DNA from 3 places in the Burkholderia sp. YHN3-13 genome. Region 2 is predicted to be linked to each of the others. Evidence: riboswitches for the same ligand, from Rfam matches in the RefSeq annotation. Region 2 holds a riboswitch; each other region holds the start of a gene.

Region 1 (2,255 bases), on a different contig from region 2:
CGCGGTGTCGTGGAAGCCGTTGACGAATTCGAAGCCGAGCGCGATCAGCAATGCCGCGCCGAGCAACAGGTACGGAAACAGCGAGCCTTCGCGGACCGGCGACAGATCGTCGAACAGGTGCGTGCCGATATAGAGGGCGCCGAGCACGAGCACCAGCAGGAACACGGCATAGCCGATCTGCCTGGTACGTTCGATGGAGCCGGCGTTGTTCGGGGCGGACGAAGCAGGTTGATTCATGACGGCATCTCGTGAGGGAACCGCGTCCGATCCTAGCGGTGACCAGCAGTCAGTTTGATGACAGTCGGGACCACGAACGGCGTGTCTTACGGGATGTAAGCTGATTGGCCGAATGCTCGGCGCTGCATCGCCCTGATCGCTCACATAGTGGGCGCAACGGTGGTTGACGCACCGGCATCGCGTCGGTCGTCATCCGGCGCGACCCATGACCAGCCGTCCGGCGAAGCGGCGAACGTCGTGCATGACAGCGGCGCGATGTCGAGACGCACGGCCGCCGCCGGATCCATCCGCAGCACATGCGCGAGGGCCGCGCGGACGAGCGGCGCGTGCGTGATCGCGATCACGTCGCGACCGGGCGGCAGCGCGTTCAACCATGTGCCGACCCGATGCGCGGCGGCTGCGAACGATTCGCCGCCGTGCGGCGAGGCGGACGGATCGCCGATCCACGCGGCAAGTTCGCCCGGCAGATCGCGTGCGAGGTCGCTCAGGCGCTTGCCGCGCCAGTTGCCGTAGTCGATGTCGCGCAGCGCGTCGTCGACGTCGGCGCGCAGCCCGAGCGCATGGGCGGTCTGCCGCGCACAGCATGCAGGGCTGCACAGCACGACGAGCGATCCGCCGGCGCGTGACCACCGGCCGCGCCACGCGGCAGCTTCGGCGAGCCCGCGCGCGTCGAGCGGATCGTCGTCGGGGAACGTGCCGGTGCGCATCGCCCGGGTCGATGCGTGTGCGATCAGGCGCAGCGAGGCATGCAGGGTCATGTCGATGGTCGGATGATCCGGAACGGGACGTGATTGTCACCGCGCGATCACTTCAATACGCGCCCGTTCGCGCGTACAATTCGCCCGATACGAAACGCGGAAGCCGGTGCAATTCCGGCGCGGTCGCGCCACTGTAACCGGAGAATCGACGATCCCGGAAGCCAGACCTGCCTTCGTACCCATCCATCATTTGTCGGGGCGCGATTCCCCTGAGGTGCATCCATGAGCGAAGCAGTGCTGAAGCCGGCGGTCGTGCCGGCCCCCATCCCCGTCCGTGAACTGTTGCCCTGGGCCGTATTCGTCGGCCTGATCCTGTTGCTCGCCCTGTATTTCGTCGGCGCGGAACAAGGCGCGACGTCGCTCGTGCCGGGCATGTATGTCCACGAGTTCGTCCACGACGGCCGCCATCTGCTCGGCTTTCCCTGCCACTGACGCGGAGCACACGATGGTCGGAAAGCTGCTCATGCGCGGGATGCTCGCAGGCATCGCCGCGGGCCTCATCACGTTCGGTTTCGCGAAAATCGTCGGCGAACCGCAAGTCGATCGGGCGATCTCCCTTGAAGAAAAACTCGATGCCGCCAAGGGCGACGAGCCCGGGCACGATCACGATCACGAGGTCGAACTGGTCAGCCGCCACACCCAGGCCGGCCTCGGCCTGCTGACGGGCGTCGTGACCTATGGCGCGGCTTTCGGCGGACTGTTCTCGCTGGTCTTTGCCTATGCGTACGGGCGCGGCGGCCGCCTGCCGGCACGGCAACTCGCCGCGTGGCTCGCGCTGGGGGCGTTCATCGCCCTCGTGATCGTGCCGAACATCAAGTACCCGGCCAATCCGCCGGCGGTCGGCGACCCCGATACGATCGGCCAGCGCACGGGCCTGTTCTTCCTGATGATCGCGATCTCGATCGCGACGATGGTGTTCTCGGTCGGCGTGCGCCGCCACCTGCTGGCGAAGCTCGGTCAATGGAACGCGTCAATCGTCGCGGGCCTCGTGTTCGTCGCGATCATCGCGGCCGTGCAGCTGGGGTTGCCGTCGTTCGACGAGGTACCGGCCGCATTCCCGGCTGCCTTGCTGTGGAAGTTCCGCGTCGCCGCGCTCGGGATGCAGGCGATCATGTGGACGACGATCGGCCTGCTGTTCGGCGCCTGGGTCGAACGCAGCGAACGCATCGCGATGCGCGCCACCTGACGCGCATGCCGGACGAGCGCGCCTAGCGCAGCATGCGCGGCGCGCTCCACGTCGATTCGCGCGCCAGCGCGACG
Region 2 (2,255 bases):
GAACACGCTGATGCGCGTCGGCCCGAAGCCGCGTGCGGCGAGTTCGGCCGCGACGGCGGCCGGCGTGCGGCCGTCGGCGCTCAGCACGAACAGGCGCCGGCCCGGCAGCAGATGACGCGCGAGCGTCGCGAGCGGACGGCCGACGAGCGACACCGCGCCGACGTCCTGCAGCGCCCAGCCGAGGCGTGCGGCCGCGAGGGACAGCGACGACGGCGCGGGCAGCACGCGCCATTCGTCGGGAGAAAGCTGGCGCGCGAGCGTCGCGCCGACGCCGAACAGCATCGGGTCACCGCTCGCGAGCACGCAGACGGGCGAGCCGCGCCGCGCGAGCACGCCCGCGAGATCGAACGGCGACGGCCACGCTTCGCGCGCGGCCGGCAACCGCGCGGGCAGCATGTCGAGATGCCGCTTCGCGCCGACCACGCGCGTCGCGCCGAGCAGCGCGCGTCGCGCATTGCGCCCGAGCCCCGCGTAACCGTCGTCGCCGATGCCCACTACCGTCAGCCACGCCGTCATGCACCCTTCCCCATCGTTCGATTTCATCCAGTGTGTTGCGATGCGCGGCCGTTGCGCCGCCGCGCGTCGATCCGGCGATTGCCGTCGGCGCCGACTGCCCGGCGCGGGACGCGCCAGCGGTGTCGGCCAGGCCCGCGCGATCCGCATGGCGAACAGCTGGCCCCGCCCAGTTTCATCGTCGCGGACACCGGCGTGTCGCCGATCCAGTGCCGAGCCGCCAATCGTACCATCCGCGCTGCCGCGCGCAGGTCGTCGCAGCCATGCTGCGACACGGTTGCGACGCACATGGCCGATGTCGGGCCGGTGCCGAAATCGGGTATCCTACGGCCGTTCGTTCGCCGGTGCCCTTCGGGGCCGAAGAGGGAACACAGGGCGCGCCGCGCGCCGCTGTGGCTGCCCCCGCAACTGTAGACAGCGAGCCGATCTCCCCCTCATGCCACTGGTTTCACCGGGAAGGCCGGGAGCCGGCGCCGACCTGTCAGCCAGGAGACCTGCCGGCCAGAAAGTGCGTGCGTGCCAGTCGGCGTCGGGCGGGGTGTACCGATGCGTTGGCCGCGGCGCGACACTGTCCCGGTATCCCGTTGAGTTCCGCCCCCGATTCGATTCCTGCGTCGCCCGTCGTGCGCCCGTCGGCCTGCCCGGGGCTCGTGCGCGTGGTCGCGGCCGCCGATGGCGGGCTGTGCCGGGTCAAGCTGCCGGGCGGCCGGCTCGATGCGCGCCAGGCGCGTGCGATTGCCGCCGCCGCCCGCGCGTACGGCTCCGGCGCGATCGACGCGACCAATCGCGCGAATCTCCAGCTGCGCGGCATTCGCGACAGCGCCGCCGATGCGCTGACGCGCGCATTGCTCGAGGCGGGGCTCGGCCCGCGCGTCGACGCAGCCGCAGGCGCGGTCGACGAGACGGCCGCGCTCGCCGCGAGCGACGACGTCCGCAACCTCCTGCTCAGCCCGCTCGCCGGGCACGATCCCGCCGCGCTCGTCGACAGCCGCGCGCTCGCGATGCCGCTGCTCGACATGCTGGCCGGCGAGCCGCGCCGCGGCGAGCTGTCGCCGAAATTCTCGATCCAGCTCGACGGCGGCGAAGCGGTTGCGGCGCTCGATCACCCGCACGACATCTGGCTGGCCGCCTGGCGCCGCGCGGACGGCGCGGTACGCGTCGCGGCCGGGCTGGCCGGCTGCCCGCCGGCCGCGCGGGACGACCGGCCCGCATCGGTCGACGTGTCGCCCGATCAGGCCGTCGCACTGGTTCGCGCACTGCTGCTCGCGTTCCTCGATCTCGCGCCGGCCGACGTCACGCGGATGCGCGCCGTGCTCGCGACCGCCGGCGAATGCGCGTTGCTCGCACGCGCGCAGCACTACCTGCCCTTCCCGCTCACGGCCGATCCCGCGCTCGCCGGCTGGCGGCGCACGCGCACCGACCCGGCGCTGCGTTTCGGCATGCGCGCGTCGCGCGATGCGGCATGCTGCAGCGTCGGCGCGCAATGCGTGCTCGGGCGGCTCGACGCGACACAACTGGAACGGCTCGCCGCGCTGGCCGAAGCCGACGGCGACGGCACGTTGTCGATGACGCCGTGGCAAGGCGTGTTTCTCCACGGCGTGCCGAACGAACGCGCCCCGGCCACGTTGGCGGCACTGGCGTCGCTCGGCCTCGTCTGCGCATCGTCCGACCCGCTGGCGACCCTCGTCGCCTGCACCGGCAGCACGGGCTGCGCGAAAGCGCGGGCCGACACGAAACACGAC
Region 3 (2,255 bases), on a different contig from region 2:
ATCAGCGGCGCATCCTGGCACAGCGTCGCGGCCAGCGCGACCCGCTGCCGCTCGCCGCCCGACAGCGACAATACATCGCGCGACGCGAGTGCGGTCAGATCGAACGTCGCGAGTGCGTCGTACGCGGCCGCGCGATCGCCGTCGCGCTCCCAGCCCCAGCCGCCGAGATACGGATAGCGGTGAAGCAGCACCGTGTCGAGCACCGTCGCGCTGAACGCGTCGTGCAGCTGCTGCGGCATCAGCGCGCGACGCTGCGCGAGGGGCCCGGGCGGCCACGCGACCAGCGGCCGGCCGTCGATCTCGACCTGTCCGCCGGCCGGCGGCTGCAACCCCGCGAGCGTCGCGAGCAGCGTCGTCTTGCCGGCGCCGTTCGGCCCCGCGACGCACCAGATCTCGCCGGGCCGAAACGCCTGCGTGAACCCGTCGAGCAACGTGCGCGCGCCGGCCTTCAGCGTCAGGTCGACGGCCATGCAGCGCAGCTCGCCGCCGCCCGCGTGCAGTGCGGCATCCGTCATCGCATCGGCCTCCTCAACAACATCCACAGGAACACCGGCACGCCGATCAACGCGGTCATCACGCCGACCGGCAACTGCGCGGGCGCGATCGCGGTGCGCGCGAGCAGGTCGGCCGCCATCACGCCGCCGCCGCCCGCGAGCATCGCGGCCGGCAGCAGCATCCGCTGGTCGTTGCCGAACGCGAGCCGCAGCGCATGCGGCACGACGAGGCCGACGAAGCCGATCGTGCCGGCCGTCGTCACCGCGGCCGCGGCCGCCAGCGACGCGACGAGATAGATCCGCACGCGCAGGCGCGCGACGGGCACGCCGAGCGCCTGCGCGGTCGCGTCGCCGCGCAGCAGCACGTTCAGTTGCGGCGCGGCCGGCAGCGCGACGCATGCGGCCAGCAACAGCGCCCCCCATGCGAACCAGGGCGCCGTCACGCCGTTCAGGTCGCCCGTGAGCCAGAAGATGATGCCGCGCAGCCGCGCATCGGGAGCGAGCGACAGCAACAGCGTGACGAGCGCGCCCCACCCGGCCGCGATCACGACGCCGGTGAGCAGCAGGCGCGGCGACGCGTCGCGCGAATCGCCGCGCCACAACGCGCGGCGCGCGAGACCGAGCACGAGCGCGACCGAGACGAGCGAACCGGCGAATGCCGACGCGTCGACGAGCCACCATGCGCCGCCGGCAATCATCGCGACGAGCGCGAAGCCGGCCGCGCCGCCGGACACGCCGAGCACGTACGGTTCCGCAAGCGGGTTGCGCAGCAACACCTGTAACAGCGCGCCGGCCAGCGCGAGCAGCGCGCCGCACGCGAAGCCGGCGAGCGCGCGCGGCAGACGCAGCGTGCGGACGATCTCGGCGAACAGCGCGTCGCCGCCATGCGGGACGAACGACGCGAGCGCCTGCCACGGCGACATCGGCACGCTGCCGATCGACAGCGACGCGACGAACAGCAGCGCGACCACGGCGGCCAGCGCGGCCCAGATCGCGGCGGCGCGCGCGGCGCTCATGCCGTGCACGGCCGCGCGCATGATGCGCGGCGCATCCGCTCGAGGTGGCCGGCCGGACGTGACGGGGACGCCGCGCGGACGATTGGGGTCAGCATCGAAGAACATTCCGTGAAGCGTTGCGCGCCCCGCCTCCCCGCAGGCCGCGCGTCATGAAACCCGTGCGGGCTTCCCGTCTCGGCCGGTATCCGGGCTGGCGGCGGTCCGGCTCGCCTTCCCGCGCGTTTCACGCGCAGTGGCCCGCGCCCGCGTGCGACACCTGCACGCAAAACGCGCCCGAGCCGGCCTGCGTCGACGGACGCGGCCGCTTACCGTTGCGGGGGCAGCGCAGGTTGGCACGCTCCCGGAGCGCACGCCCTGCTTCCCGTTTAACCGCGCGTGCCACGCGCGAGCACCGAGGCGGCGCCAGTTTAGGAGCCGGTCGCGCGAGCGTCAAGGAAGCATCCGGACACGCACGGGAAGCACCGATTCGCGGCAAGAAGCCGGGGTGTTACGACTGGAAACGTTACAGATGTCGGATTGCGCGTTATTCCGCGCTAAAATGCTGGGTCTTTAGAGGACGCAGCAAATGCTCAACGAACTCGAAACCTTATCTCAAAATATTGGCCGTCTGATTTCGCTGAACAAGCGCTATCACGCGGAACGGCTCGCGCTCGAGGAGCAGGTCGCGCAATTGCGCGCGGAAGCGGACACGGTCCGCGCGGAACTCGCGGCACTGCGCGACGAACGCAATGCGCTCGCGGCCGAG

The links. Region 2 has a riboswitch for cobalamin ahead of cobG (precorrin-3B synthase). Riboswitches for the same ligand answer to the same signal wherever they lie in the genome.
Region 1: linked by a shared signal. The riboswitch ahead of AC0KUR_RS08245 (CbtB domain-containing protein) and the one ahead of cobG (precorrin-3B synthase) in region 2 are both predicted to bind cobalamin.
Region 3: linked by a shared signal. The riboswitch ahead of AC0KUR_RS30930 (FecCD family ABC transporter permease) and the one ahead of cobG (precorrin-3B synthase) in region 2 are both predicted to bind cobalamin.

Annotation. Positions count from the first base shown of each region.
Region 1 is NZ_JBVVNQ010000002.1:763,072-765,326, reverse strand. It holds gene AC0KUR_RS08255 (inorganic phosphate transporter) at 1-237, opposite strand, end outside; gene AC0KUR_RS08250 (histidine phosphatase family protein) at 378-995, opposite strand; cobalamin riboswitch at 1,046-1,184, shown strand; gene AC0KUR_RS08245 (CbtB domain-containing protein) at 1,218-1,427, shown strand; gene AC0KUR_RS08240 (CbtA family protein) at 1,441-2,181, shown strand; gene AC0KUR_RS08235 (LysR family transcriptional regulator) at 2,204-2,255, opposite strand, start outside.
Region 2 is NZ_JBVVNQ010000008.1:52,174-54,428, forward strand. It holds gene cbiE (precorrin-6y C5,15-methyltransferase (decarboxylating) subunit CbiE) at 1-516, opposite strand, end outside; cobalamin riboswitch at 839-1,029, shown strand; gene cobG (precorrin-3B synthase) at 1,137-2,255, shown strand, end outside.
Region 3 is NZ_JBVVNQ010000019.1:83,557-85,811, forward strand. It holds gene AC0KUR_RS30925 (ABC transporter ATP-binding protein) at 1-515, opposite strand, end outside; gene AC0KUR_RS30930 (FecCD family ABC transporter permease) at 512-1,510, opposite strand; cobalamin riboswitch at 1,670-1,921, opposite strand; gene AC0KUR_RS30935 (ATPase) at 2,076-2,255, shown strand, end outside.